DNA from 2 places in the Oleiagrimonas sp. MCCC 1A03011 genome. Region 2 is predicted to be linked to the other one. Evidence: predicted binding sites of a transcription regulator. Region 2 holds the regulator's gene; the other holds the start of a gene.
The links. The regulator HrcA, encoded in region 2, represses chaperone genes, less so after heat shock. The targets are predictions, from matches to a motif close to TTNGCACTCNNNNNNNNNGAGTGCNAA.

Region 1 (7,152 bases), on a different contig from region 2:
CGCCGTCCTGGATCAGGCACTGCCAGCGCATGCCGCGATCGCAGCGCGCGACCAGCTGCTCCAGCGTCGAGGCATCCACGTCCAGCACACACAAATTGCGGTGACGCCGCAGCGTCGCACCGACGCGCGCCCACCACAGCTCTGCGGCATGCCCGCCGTAATTGATCACCACCACCTGCTGCGCCCGACCGCAGGCCTTGCGCACGCGAGCCTCGTCCGGCTCGCCGACGTCGATCCACAGCTCGATCGCCTCGCTGTAGTCCTTACGCCACAGCGCCGGCTCGTCGTCATCGCTGAGGCCGCGACCGAACCGCAGCCGGTCATCGGCGTACAGCGCGAATGCCAGCAGCCGCACCATCATGCGCTGTTCAGTCTCCGACGGATGACGGGCAACGGTCAGCGCGTGGCTGGCGTAGTAATGCCGATCCATGTCGCTGATCGACAGTTCGGCCTTGTGGATGGTGGAGCTGAGCGCCATGCGCGTGGATTCCCCGGGACAATCCGCCATTGTACGCCGCCGCACCCGCGGAAACCGGACAAAGAAAAACCCCGCCGAAGCGGGGTTTTTCGTGTCGCAGGTCGAATGACCGGGCTTACATCATGCCGCCCATGCCACCCATACCGCCCATGCCACCCATGCCGCCGGCACCGGCGCCGGCATCGGCGCTGTCGTCCTTCGGCAGTTCGGCCACGACGGCCTCGGTGGTGATGGCCAGACCGGCGACCGAGGAAGCGTTCTGCAGCGCCGAACGCGTGACCTTGGTCGGGTCCAGGATGCCGAATTCGATCATGTCGCCGAATTCGCCGGTGGCGGCGTTGTAGCCGAAGTTGCCCTTGCCTTCCTTGACCTTGTTCAGCACCACGCTGGCTTCTTCGCCGGCGTTGCTGACGATCTCGCGCAGCGGCGCTTCCAGGGCGCGACGGGTGATGGCGATGCCGTGGTTCTGGTCGACGTTGTCGCCGGTCAGACCCTCGACCGCGGACAGCGCGCGGATCAGGGCGACGCCGCCGCCCGGGACCACGCCTTCCTCGACGGCCGCACGCGTGGCGTGCAGGGCGTCCTCGACGCGCGCCTTCTTCTCCTTCATCTCGACCTCGGTGGCGGCACCGACCTTGATGACGGCCACGCCGCCGGCCAGCTTGGCCACGCGCTCCTGCAGCTTCTCGCGGTCGTAGTCCGAGGAGGTCTCCTCGATCTGCGCCTTGATCTGGCCGATGCGGGTCTGGATCTTCTCGGCTTCACCGGCGCCATCGATGATGGTGGTGTTTTCCTTGGTGATGACGACGCGCTTGGCACGACCCAGATCGTTGATCGTGGCCTTCTCCAGCTGCAGACCGACTTCCTCGGAGATGACCTGACCGGAGGTCAGCACGGCCATGTCTTCCAGCATCGCCTTGCGACGATCACCGAAGCCCGGCGCCTTGACGGCGGCGACCTTGACGATACCGCGGATGGTGTTGACCACCAGCGTGGCCAGCGCCTCGCCCTCGACTTCCTCGGCAACGATCAGCAGCGGCTTGCCGGCCTTGGCGACGGCCTCGAGCACCGGCAGCAGGTCACGCACGTTGGAGACCTTCTTGTCGTGCAGCAGGATGAACGGGTCTTCCATCTCGACCTGCTGGCTCTGCTGGTTGTTGATGAAGTACGGCGACAGGTAGCCGCGGTCGAACTGCATGCCCTCGACCACGTCCAGCTCGTTGTCCAGGCCCGAGCCTTCCTCGACCGTGATCACGCCTTCCTTGCCGACCTTCTTCATGGCCTCGGCAATGATGTCGCCGATGTTGGCGTCGGAGTTGGCCGAGATGGTGCCGACCTGGGCGATCGCCTTGTCGTCGGCGGTCGGGTTGGACAGGTTCTTCAGCTCGCCGACGGCCGCGGTCACGGCCTTGTCGATGCCGCGCTTCAGATCCATCGGGTTCATGCCGGCGGCGACCGCCTTCATGCCCTCGCGGATGAACGCCTGCGCCAGCACGGTGGCGGTGGTGGTGCCGTCACCGGCGATGTCGGACGTCTTGGAAGCGGCTTCCTTGACGATCTGCGCACCGAGGTTCTCGAGCTTGCCTTCCAGCTCGATTTCCTTGGCGACGGACACGCCGTCCTTGGTGATGGTCGGGGCGCCGAAGCTCTTCTCGAGCACGACGTTGCGGCCCTTCGGGCCCAGCGTGACCTTGACCGCGTTGGCGAGCGTGTTCACGCCCTTGAGCAGATGCGCGCGGGCGTCTTCGCCGAAACGTACTTCTTTAGCTGCCATGATGGTTCAACCTTTTTCGGTAATCAGTAATGGAAAATCGGAGGTAGGTGCCGGACGGCGTCCCCGCAGCGGTCGGCGCTCGGCATCGGAATGCGGCGCCGGACCGGAGGCGCGGAATCAGCCCTCGATCACCGCCACGATGTCGTCTTCGCGCAGGACCAGCAGTTCGTCGCCCTCGACCTTGACCTCGGTGCCCGAGTACTTGCCGAACAGGACCTTGTCGCCGACCTTGACCGCCATCGGGCGGACCTTGCCGTCGTCCAGGATCTTGCCTTCGCCGGCGGCCAGGACTTCACCGCGGATCGGCTTTTCGGTGGCCGAATCGGGGATGACGATGCCGCCTGCGGAGACCTTCTCCTCTTCCAGGCGCTTGACGATCACGCGGTCGTGCAGCGGACGCAGTTTGCTCATGACATTTCCACCAAGTCGTTGATGTTGAAGAAAATTTCACCGCCTTGTTAGCACTCGGCGGTGTTGAGTGCCAATTTTAGCGGCAGCCGATCCCGTTTTGAAGACCGCGCCGCCCTGTCACGCCAGATGGAGGACCCCTGCGACGCTTTCAAGGGCCGCCATGAAAAAAGTCCCCTGCACGCGCTGCCGCGGCTGCGTAGACTGGTCCGACGCTCACGCGACCGAATGCCATGACCGACGCCCGACTGCTGCTGTGCACCTGCCCCGACGAAGCCTCGGCCGCGCGCATCGCCCGCGCGCTCGTCGAGGCGCGCCTGGCCGCCTGCGTCAGCCGTCTGCCCGGCCTGACCTCCACCTACCGCTGGGAAGGCGCGGTACAGGAGGACACCGAAGTGCTGCTGCTCATCAAGACCCGCGCCGCGGCCGTCGCGGCTCTGCAGGCGCGCCTGCTCGAGCTGCATCCGTACGACGTGCCCGAGCTGATCGCGCTGAACATCGCTGACGGCCTGCCGGCCTACCTGGACTGGCTGGGCGAAAGCGTCGCTGTAAGCGATTCGCCGCCCGCACGGTCATAATGACTACCTCACCCCGTACGCGAGCCCGCGCTACGAAGCGCGGACCGGAGTCCCCGATGCATCTTCTGTTCCGTCGTTCCGCCCTCCTGCTGCTGACTGCACTGCTGGCCCTGTGCGCGCTGGCGCCGCCGCTGGCCGCGCAGGAAGTCGACGGTCTGCTGCCAGTCGAGCAGGCCTACCAGGTCACCGCCGAAGTACGCACGCCGGGCACGATCCACCTGCACTGGACCATCGCGCCCGACTACTACCTGTATCGCAGCCGCATCTCGGCCAAGGCGTCTGGCGGCGCGGCCACACTGGGCTCGCTGCAGCTGCCCGACGGCCTGAAGGAACACGACGAATACCTGGGCGACATCGAGATCTACCACCACGCCATCGACGCCACGCTGCCCTACACGCTGCAGGACAAGAACGCGAAGACCCTGACGCTGGCGGTGAAGATGCAGGGCTGCCACGAGGTCGATCCGAAGATCTGCTACCCGCCGTACACCAAGACCCTGACCATGACGCTGCCCGGCAACGGCGCGGCCACCCAGGGCAAGGCCGGCGGCACCGATCTGCTGACCGCGATCGGCAAGAACTCCAGCGAGATGCTGACGGACGGCGGCAAGAACGCATCGTCCGGCGACGCCCTGCCGGCCGAGCAGGCCTTCCGCTTCGAGGCCATCGCCACCGCACCGAACACGCTGCTGCTTCGCTGGACGATGCCGAAGCACTACTACCTGTACCGCGACAAAACCGAGCTGACGCTGCTCGACGCCGACGGCGCGAAGCTGGGCACGCCGCAGTGGCCCAACGGCGTGGCCTATCACGACCAATACTCGGGTGACAGCATCGTCTACTTCGACCAGGTCGAGGTGCCGCTGCCGATCACGCGCGGAATGACCGATCACGTGAAGCTGCAGGCGCGCTTCCAGGGCTGCCTGGAGGACGGCATCTGCTACCCAGTGATGACGCGCACCGTCGATGTCGCCCTGCCGCCGGCCTCCGGCAACGGAGATGGCGGTCCGAAGGAGTCGCCGAAAACGACCAGTGCATCGCCGAACCTGCTGTTCGTGCTGCTTTTAGCGCTGATCGGCGGACTGCTCTTCAACCTCATGCCATGCGTACTCCCGGTTCTGTCGCTGAAGGCCATCACTTTGCTCGAAAGTGGCGGCAGTCCGAAGAACGCACGGAACCACGCGCTCTCCTATACCGCCGGCGTGCTGACCTCATTCGGCATACTCGGCCTGATTGTTGCCGGCCTGGGCGCGCGCTGGGGCGTTCAGCTCCAGCAACCTCTGTTCGTGGGTTCGATGGTCTACCTGATCTTCGCCATGGGACTGGGCTTTTCTGGCGTAGTGCAATTCGGCGCCGGTCTTGCCAATGTCGGCCAATCGCTTACCCAGAAACCCGGGCTACGCGGCGACTTCTTCACTGGCGTGCTGGCGGTCGTCGTCGCCAGCGCATGCACGACTCCTTTCATGGGCGCGGCGACCACCTTCGCGTTGGCTGCTCCACCCATGATTTCCCTGCTCGTGTTTCTCACCCTGGGATTGGGGCTGGCGCTGCCGTTCCTGTTGATCGGCTTCTTCCCGAAACTGGGTGCATGGCTGCCCAAGCCGGGCGCGTGGATGGAAACGCTCAAGCAAACGCTGGCGTTCCCGCTATACCTGACTGCGGTCTGGCTGACTTGGGTGCTGGCCAACCAGCGCGGCGCCGACGGAGCCGGCCTGCTGCTGGTCGGCGTCGTGCTGCTGGCAATGGCGCTATGGTGGTTCGAGCGCAGCCGCCATCGCGGTGTTCCCAGCAAGGTGCTGGCCGGTGCGCTGCTGCTGATCGCGCTGGTGCCGCTGGCGCTGATCCACAAGGTACCCACGCCAACGGCCACCGCGAGTGCCCAGGCAGACATGGGCATGGTCGCGTTCACCCCGGCCAAGCTGGCCGAACTGCGCAAGCAGGGCACGCCGGTGTTCGTCGACATGACCGCCGACTGGTGCATCACCTGCAAGGCCAACGAGCACGCCGTGCTGAACACCGACGCCTTCCGCGACTTGCTCAAGCGAACCGGCACGGTCTACATGAAGGGCGACTGGACCAACGAGAACCCGGCCATCACCGCCTTCCTGAAGCGCTGGAACTCGCCGGGCGTGCCGGTCTACGTGGTCTTCGGCAAGAACGGTGCGGAAGGTGTGAAGCTGCCCTCCGTGCTGACCGCCGGCATCGTGCGCAGGGCCGTCGAGAAGGCGGCGCAGTAAACCGATGGTCCGCAGCCGAAGCGCCTCGCTGGGCATCGTGCTGTTGGCCGCGGCCGTCGGATTCGGCCTGTTCGGCGTGTACGTGTACGAATACGGCGTACCGCCGAAACTGCTGGACCGCCTGATGACCACGCAGATGGGTCAGAGCATCGCGCAAAGGTTGCTCACGGCCACCGCCCCGGCGCCACCGGCCGGCGTGACCGTGCGTGCACCCGGCGATGCTCTGCCCACTTGGACACTGCCCGATGCCGAGGGCCATCCCCAACCCCTCGCGCAGTGGAAGGGCCGCACCGTACTGATCAACTTCTGGGCAACCTGGTGCATCCCCTGCCGCAAGGAAATGCCGGCGCTGACCGCGGCGCAGCGCGCGTACGCGGACAAGGCGCAAATCGTTGGCATCGCGATGGACGACCCGCAGGCCGTGCGCGCCTTTCTCGCCGATCACCCTACGGGTTACCCGACCCTGCTCGGTGAAGGCGTGAAACCCGACCCCCGCGCCGTGCTAGGCAACACGCGCCTGGCCCTGCCTTTCAGCGTGCTGGTCGATTCCGATGGCCGCATCGTGCGCACGCACCTGGGCCCGCTGGGCACCCGGCAACTGGCGCAGTGGCTTCGCTGAACCGTCTTTCCACGTCGACCTGAGCGCTCGACGGTCGCCCATCGCCCGACGGCTGGACCGCCGGACTCGTGTTGCGATCGCGTCACGAACGTCCCGCCATCGACCGCGAAGGCACCGGCACAGTGCGCCCACGGGCGGTTTCACGCGCCACCTGCGCCACTGACCCGGAATTTGTGACGCGAACGTCAAAGAACGTCGCCGAACTACGCCGAACTGGACAATTCGAATTCTCACGCGCACACTTGCGCCTTCGGCGATGCACGTCGCGTTCAGTGAATATCTTCGTGGCCAAGATTCTTGCCCTGCACGGCCCCAACCTGAATCTGCTCGGCGTGCGCGAACCCGAGCGCTACGGCACGCGCAGTCTGGCCGAGATCAACGCCGATCTCGCCGCGCGGGCCGAGGCGGCCGGGCATGAATTGTCCTGGTTCCAGTCCAACGCCGAGCACGAGCTGATCGCCCGCGTGCATCAGGCCCGCGACGAGAGCGTGGACGCGATCCTGATCAACCCGGCCGCGTTCACCCATACCAGCGTGGCCCTGCGCGACGCGCTCGCCGCGGTGGAGATCGACTTCGTCGAGGTGCATCTGTCCAACCTGCACACGCGCGAACCGTTCCGCCGTCATTCGTATTTTTCCGACCTGGCCGTCGGCGTGATCGCGGGCTTCGGCCCCGACAGCTACCGGCTGGCGCTGGAAGCCGTGTTCGCACGGCTTGCCGGCTGATCCCTTTCGACCTACTGCTGACAAGGTTCATCCCATGGATCTGCGCAAGATCAAGAAACTGATCGACCTGCTCGAAGAGTCCAACCTCTCCGAACTCGAAATCAAGGAAGGCGAGGAAGTGGTTCGCCTGTCGCGCGTGCCCGCAGGCGGCGTGACCGTCGCGGCCGCGCCCGCCCCCGTGGCTCCGGCACCGGCCGCACCCGCTCCGGCCGCCCAGCCCGCAGCTCCGGCCGAAGCCGCCGACGACACGCCGGCCGGCCACCAGGTGAAGGCGCCGATGGTCGGCACCTTCTACGCCGCTTCCACGCCGGGCGCCGACCCGTTCGTGAAGGT
Region 2 (7,152 bases):
CATGCACCATCTGGTCGGCCTTGTTCCGCGTGGTGACCAGTTCCTGGAACTTCTTGTCGTCCTCGCGGTGCGACTCGGCGTCGGCGACCATGCGCTCGACTTCTTCCTCGGACAGACCCGAGCCGGCCTTGATCTCGACCTTCTGTTCCTTGCCCGTCTTCTTGTCCTTGGCGTGCACGTGCAGGATGCCGTTGGCGTCGATGTCGAAGCTGACCTCGATCTGCGGCATGCCGCGCGGCGCGGGATCGATACCGGCCAGGTCGAAGCGGGCCAGCGACTTGTTGTACTGCGCCTGCTCGCGCTCGCCCTGCAGCACGTGCACGGTGACCGCGGTCTGGTTGTCGTCAGCGGTGGAGAAGATCTGCGACGCCTTGGTCGGAATCGTGGTGTTCTTCTCGATCAGCTTGGTGAACACGCCGCCCATGGTCTCGATGCCCAGGCTCAGCGGGGTCACGTCCAGCAGCAGGACGTCCTTGACGTCGCCACCCAGCACGCCGCCCTGGATCGCCGCGCCCACGGCCACGGCCTCGTCCGGATTGACGTCCTTGCGCGGCTCCTTGCCGAAGAAGTCCTTGACCGCTTCCTGCACCTTGGGCATGCGGGTCTGACCACCGACCAGGATCACCTCGTCGACGTCGGACACACGCAGACCGGCGTCATCCAGCGCGGTGCGGCACGGATCGATGGAACGCTTGACCAGGTCCCCGACCAGCGCTTCCAGCTTGGCGCGGGTCAGCTTGATGTTCAGATGCTTGGGACCGGAGGCGTCGGCCGTCACGTACGGCAGGTTGACCTCGGTCTGGTGGCTGGAGGACAGCTCGATCTTGGCGCGCTCGGCGGCGTCCTTCAGACGCTGCAGGGCCAGCGGGTCCTTGCGCAGATCGATGCCCTGATCCTTGTTGAACTCGTCGACCAGGTAGTCCATGACGCGCTGATCGAAGTCCTCGCCGCCCAGGAACGTGTCGCCGTTGGTGGCCAGCACTTCGAACTGCTTCTCGCCATCGACTTCGGCGATCTCGATGATCGACACGTCGAACGTGCCGCCGCCCAGATCGTAGACCGCGATCTTGCGGTCGCCGCCCTTCTTGTCCAGGCCATAGGCCAGCGCGGCCGCGGTCGGCTCGTTGATGATGCGCTTGACCTCCAGACCGGCGATCTTGCCGGCATCCTTGGTCGCCTGACGCTGCGAATCGTTGAAGTACGCGGGCACCGTGATGACGGCTTCGGTGACCGGCTCGCCCAGGAAGTCCTCGGCGGTCTTCTTCATCTTCATCAGCACCTTGGCCGACACTTCCGGCGGCGCCATCTTCTTGCCGTCGGAGGTCTGCACCCAGGCATCACCGTTGTCGTGCTCGAAGATCTTGTAGGACACCAGGTCGATGTCCTTCTGCACTTCGGCGTCCTTGAACTTGCGGCCGATCAGACGCTTGACCGCGTAGAAGGTGTTGGCCGGATTGGTCACCGCCTGACGCTTGGCCGAGGCGCCCACCAGCACTTCGCCGTCCTTGCTGAAGGCGACGATGGAAGGCGTGGTGCGGTCACCCTCGGAATTCTCGATGACGCGCGTGGATGAACCCTCCATCACCGCCACGCACGAATTGGTGGTGCCGAGGTCGATACCGATGATCTTGCCCATGGTCTTCACTCTCCGAAAATTTCTGTGATGCGGCCCCCGCGGCCGCCGTTGATTTCTAGGTGGGGGATGCCGCGCGGCGATTCAAGACGCGCGCGGCACGGTTTTTCAGGCGCTGGGCGCCTTGGCGACCGCAACCAGCGCAGGGCGCAGCAGTCGGTCGTTGAGTACGTAGCCCTTCTGCAGCACGGCGACGACGGTGTCGGGGGCGTGCTGATCGGTCTCGACCATGTTCATGGCCTGGTGCTGTTCCGGATCGAACGGCTTGTGCAGCGGGTCGATCGCCTTCAGGCCGTTCTGCTCGGCGACCTTCAACAGTGACTTGAGCGTCAGCTGCATGCCTTCGCGCAGTGGCGCGACCTCCTCGGTCTGCACGGCCAGGCCCTGCTCCAGGCTGTCGCAGACCGGCAGCAGGTCCGAGAGCACGCGCTCGTTGGCGAAGCGGCGGGCCTGTTCCAGCTCGCGCTGCAGGCGGCGGCGCTGATTCTCGATCTCGGCACGCTCGCGCAGCAGGGTGTCGCGCATGTCCGCGACGCTGCGCTCGGCCTCGGCCAATTGGGCGGTCAGGGTTTCCAGCTCCTGCATCGAGGTCTCGCCGTCCTGCGACGTGCTGGACGGCTCCTGATCGGGCGCCGTGTCCGGTGCGTTCGGCTTGGTGTCTTCCATCATGGCTCCAGGCAACTTCATGAGGACCCGCGACAGCGCCGCAGGCCGGTTCGGTTTGGGTTGGTGTGCGGAAACGACCGCTCTGGCGAGGGTTATAGGGTCGCCGTGACGCGATTCAAGGCATCGCCGAGCAATCCGGCGGTCGCCTGCACGACGGGAATCACGCGATCGTAGGCCATGCGGGTCGGTCCGATCACGCCTACTGTGCCCAGCACGCGGCCCTCGGTGCCATAGGTGGCGGTCACCACGGAGCAGCCGTCGAGCGCGGCGTAACCCGACTCCTCACCGATGAACAGGCGCACGCCGGGGGCCTTCGCGCACACATCCAGCAACTGCATCAGATCGCGCTTGCGCTGGAAGGCCTCGAACAGTTCACGCAGGCGATCCAGGTCGGACAGCTCCTGATAGCCCATCAGGTTGGTCTGCCCGCTGAGCACCATGTCGGCCTCGGCCTGCGGCGCGAACGAGGCCGAAGCCAGCTCCACCGCATTGCTCAGCAATTCGTTCAATTCGTGGCCGGCGGCCTTCAGCTCGGCCAGCAGGCGCGTGCGGATCTCGTCCAGACGCAGCCCGGCGAATTCGCTGTTGAGGTAATTCGCCGCCTGTTCCAGCGCTCCCGCGCTCAACGGCTCACTCAGCTGCACCACGCGGTTCTGCACCTGGTTGTCGGCAAACACCAGAATGACCAGTACACGCGCGCCTTCCAGCGGCACGAAGTCGATGTGGCGAAGGGAGAAGTCCGAATGTCGCGGCACAGTTACCAGACCGACGAAATGGGTCATCGCCGAAAGCAGCGACGAGGTGCTGTTGAACAGGTCCAGCGAGCTGTTCGGTGTCGGTGGAAGCTGCTGGCGCAGGCGCGCCAGGTCTTCGCCGGTCAGCGGACGCAGCTCAAGCAGGCTGTCCACGAACAGGCGCAGCCCGCGCGGCGTGGGAATGCGTCCGGCGGACGTGTGTGGCGACGCCACCAGACCGGATTCCTCCAGATCGGCCATGATGTTGCGGATGGTCGCCGGGCTCACGTCCAGTCCCGAGGACTTGGACAGCGTGCGCGAACCGACCGGCTCGCCGTCGGTCAGGTACTGGCCGATCAGCGCGCGCAGAAGGCGGCGGGAGCGTGCGTCGAGATCCGGACCGTGCGATGGGCTCATGAAAAACCGGGTTTGCGTGGATACCTGTGGACTGAATAAGGGTTGAACGCGAGCGTTGCAAGCCCCTCGTGTCCACCTCGCCTCGATTGAAGATCGTCCGCTGTCTGCAGATATGAGACGCGTATCGCTACAATCAGCGACGTCATCGTCCGGGTTTGTCTATGCTCAGCTCGCTTTACGTGCGCAATTTCGCCGTGGTCGAGGAAGCCGAGATCGGCTTCGGCCCCGGCATGACCGTGGTCACCGGTGAGACCGGTGCCGGAAAGTCCCTGCTTGTCGACGCGCTGATGCTGCTGTCCGGCGCCCGCGCCGATAGCGCGCTGGTCCGCGCCGGTAGCGACCGTGCCGAGCTCTCGGCCGAATTCGACCTGTCCGCCCTGCCCGCCGCGCGGGACTGGCTGGCCCAGCAGGAGCTGGACGACGACGGGCACTGCAATCTGCGCCGCGTGCTCAAGGCCGAAGGCAGCTCCCGCGCCTGGATCAACGGGCGGCCGGCCACGCTGACCCAGCTGTCGGAGCTGGCGGCGCTGATTGTCGAGATCCACGGTCAGCACGAACACCAGGCGCTGCTCTCGCGCACGCATCAACTGGCCCTGCTCGACGCGTTCGCGCAGGCGGCCCCCTTGCGTGAGCGTGTGGCCGAACAGACTCGCGCCTGGCGCGACTGCGGCCGGCGCATCGAGGCACTAACCGGCGGCGAGGATCGCGACGAGCGCATTGCCCTGCTGCGCCACGAGGTCGAGGCCCTGCAACGCTGGAGCCTCGCGCCCGAAGACCTGCAGGAGCTGGAAGCCGACCACCGCCGCCTGGCCAACGCCGGCCGGCTATTGGAAGGCGCCAACGGACTCAGCGAGCTGCTCGACGGCGACAGCGAATTCGCCGCGCGCCGCGCCGTCGGACGCGCGCAGACCGAACTGGCCCGCCTGGCCGAACTCGACAGTCGCCTGGAACCACTGGCCGCGCTACTGGAAAACGCCGAGATCCAGCTCGGCGAGGCCATCGACGGCCTCGGCCACTACGCCAGCGACCTGGACATGGACCCCGAGCGCTTCGCCGAGGTCGATCAGCACCTGGCCCGCCTGCACGATCTGGGGCGACGTCACCGCCTGCCGCTGGAAGAGTTGCAGCAGAAAGCCGAGACGCTGGCGACCGAACTCGAGGAATTGGAAGGCGCGGGCGCGACTCTCGAACGCCTGCGGCGCGAGCGCGACGAATGCGCGAGCCGCTATGCCAAGGCCGCCGCCGAGCTGAGCAAGGCCCGCGCCAAGGCCGCTGCAACGCTGGGCGAACAGATCACGGCATTGATGCAGGAACTCGGCATGGCCGGAGGCCGCTTCCAGGTCTCGCTCACGCCGCGTGATGGCGACGATCCCGACGCACTCGGCGCAGAACGCTGCGAATTCGAGGTCAGCGCCAACCCGGGGCAGCCGCCGCGGGCACTGCGCAAGGTCGCCTCGGGCGGCGAACTGGCACGCATCAGTCTCGCCGTCGAGGTCGCCGCGCTGGGCATGGACAGTGTGGGTTGCATGATCTTCGACGAGGTCGACAGCGGCATCGGCGGCGCGGTGGCGGAGGTCGTCGGCCAGAAGCTGCGCACGCTCGGCGACCGCTGCCAGACCCTGTGTGTGACGCATCTCCCCCAAGTCGCAGCGCAGGGCCACGCACACATCAAGGTCAGCAAGCAGAGCGAGGACGACACCACGCGTACCCGCATCGAGACCCTGGATGGCAAACAGCGCAGCCGGGAGCTGGCGCGCATGCTGGGCGGCATCGAAATCACCCGCGAGACCGAGGCGCACGCGCGCAAGATGCTCAAGCAGGCCCAGGGCTGAGTCCGCCCCGCCGGCAAAAAAGAAACGGCGGCTGAACCGATCGGAACATCGGCTTGAACTAATCGCGATGCAGGACCATCTAATGTTCCGTATCGCCGTGATGGCGACCGCAGATGACCCGCCTGCTTCGCATGGTCATCGAGGGATCGGCTCCACCCCCTCCCCCCAATAGGCGCCGGTCCAACAAACCCTCGACAGCTCTTCCCCTGGCTGTCGGGGGTTTTTTATGCCTGCAAGATACGTTCACGCATTCGTTTTTTCCTGCAGCAGCAGTTCGAGAACCCGCCCCACGGCGGCAAAGGCGAACGCGCCGGTGATGTGCGTGGCCGCGCCCAGACCGCCACCGCAATCCAGGCGAAAACCCTCGTCGCCGCTCGGACGTGTCCCGCAAACGCTTCCATCCTCCTGCGGATACCGCACGTTTTCCAGCGAATACACAGCAGGAACGCCGAAATAACGATTAGAATTTCTTGGAAAATTAAAATCTTGCCGTAACTTTTTGCGAATAAGGCTGAGCATGGCGTCATGCTCGGTACGCGACAGATCGCGCACCCGCACCTGAGTCGGGTCCACGCGCCCACCGGCCGACCCGACCACCACCAGCGGCAGCTTGCGGCGACGGCACCAGGCGATGGTTTCCAGCTTCACACGGAAAGCATCGCAGGCATCCAACACCAGGTCGTAGCCGCGGTCGAGTAATTCATCCAGCGAGCCCGGCGTGAGAAACCGCTCGATGCCTTCCACCTCGATATATGGATTGATGGCGCACGCACGCTCGGCCATCAAGGCCACTTTCGATCGCCCGTACTGACCGTCCAGGGCTGGAAGTTGCCGGTTCGTGTTGCTGAGACAGACCTCGTCCGCATCGATCAGGGTCAGACGTCCGATGCCGCTGCGCGCCAGCGCCTCGACCGCCCATGAACCCACACCGCCGATGCCGACGACACAGACATGCTTGCCCGACAACCGCTCCACGCTGCCACGGCCGTAGAGACGGTCCACGCCCTGGAAGCGCTCCGCGCGCACGCGCTCCCGCATGGCGGCATCGTCATCCGCGGAGGAAATCGTGCTTGGCACGGACGTCGGGTCATGCTCGAATGAGGCGCTCATGCGATACGTCCGTTCTTGAACCGGGAAATTTTCATGCGATCTGTTCTGCTCTTGATTCTGGGTCTGGTTGTCGGCGCAGTGGGTGCCTTCAGGGTCAGTAACGTGATGCACATGCGCGACGCCTATCCGCGCGGCGTGATGAACGTGATGAAGCATCATCTCGGTGCGCTGGGGCAAGCGGTTCGCCAGGGCAAGTGCCCGGCCGACGCCACGCAGTTGCACTTGCGGCGCCTCGCATCGATACAGGCCGATATTGTGCCGGCTTTCGCCAACGATGTCGGCGCCAAGCCGGATTTCCAGGCGCATGCGAAGAAACTCGACGACGCGATCGAACAGGCTCTGCAGGCCGCGCCGGCCGACTGCCCCACCCTGCAGAAAGCCGTGTCCAACATCGGCGGCACCTGCAAGAGCTGCCACGAAGCCTACCGCTGAACGACACGCCGGGCGCTAGAGCCGAATGCGCCCGGTCAGCAGCTGCCAGAACATCACCCAGTCTCCGGCCAGGCTGTACCAGGGATGGCGGAACGTGGCCGGACGATTGTGCTCGAAGACGAAATGGCCGACCCATGCGAAACCGTATCCGGCCAGCGGCATGCCGAGCAGCCACCACGCGTTCCCGCTGATCAACGCCAACGCAAGAAATCCCAGTACACACAGACTGCCGATGAAATGCAGACGGCGGCAGGTGCGATTGCGGTGTTCGGAGAGGTAGTACGGATAGAACGCCCGGAAGCTGGTGAACTCGCTCATGTTCATTTCT

Region 1: groES (co-chaperone GroES) is a predicted target of HrcA. The motif match lies at 2,711-2,737, and genes of this name have one in related genera.

What each region holds. Positions count from the first base shown of each region.
Region 1 covers NZ_MSPY01000002.1:180,920-188,071, reverse strand. Annotated here, with positions in the region: gene BTJ49_RS04475 (YaeQ family protein) at 1-478, opposite strand, end outside; gene groL (chaperonin GroEL) at 594-2,252, opposite strand; gene groES (co-chaperone GroES) at 2,370-2,663, opposite strand; gene cutA (divalent-cation tolerance protein CutA) at 2,894-3,238, shown strand; gene BTJ49_RS04455 (protein-disulfide reductase DsbD) at 3,295-5,475, shown strand; gene BTJ49_RS04450 (TlpA disulfide reductase family protein) at 5,480-6,094, shown strand; gene aroQ (type II 3-dehydroquinate dehydratase) at 6,379-6,819, shown strand; gene accB (acetyl-CoA carboxylase biotin carboxyl carrier protein) at 6,854-7,152, shown strand, end outside.
Region 2 covers NZ_MSPY01000003.1:345,986-353,137, reverse strand. Annotated here, with positions in the region: gene dnaK (molecular chaperone DnaK) at 1-1,636, opposite strand, end outside; gene grpE (nucleotide exchange factor GrpE) at 1,742-2,299, opposite strand; gene hrcA (heat-inducible transcriptional repressor HrcA) at 2,392-3,450, opposite strand; gene recN (DNA repair protein RecN) at 3,612-5,282, shown strand; gene BTJ49_RS08155 (tRNA threonylcarbamoyladenosine dehydratase) at 5,526-6,320, opposite strand; gene BTJ49_RS08150 (cytochrome c) at 6,540-6,824, shown strand; gene BTJ49_RS08145 (DUF962 domain-containing protein) at 6,840-7,142, opposite strand; gene BTJ49_RS08140 (pirin family protein) at 7,145-7,152, opposite strand, start outside.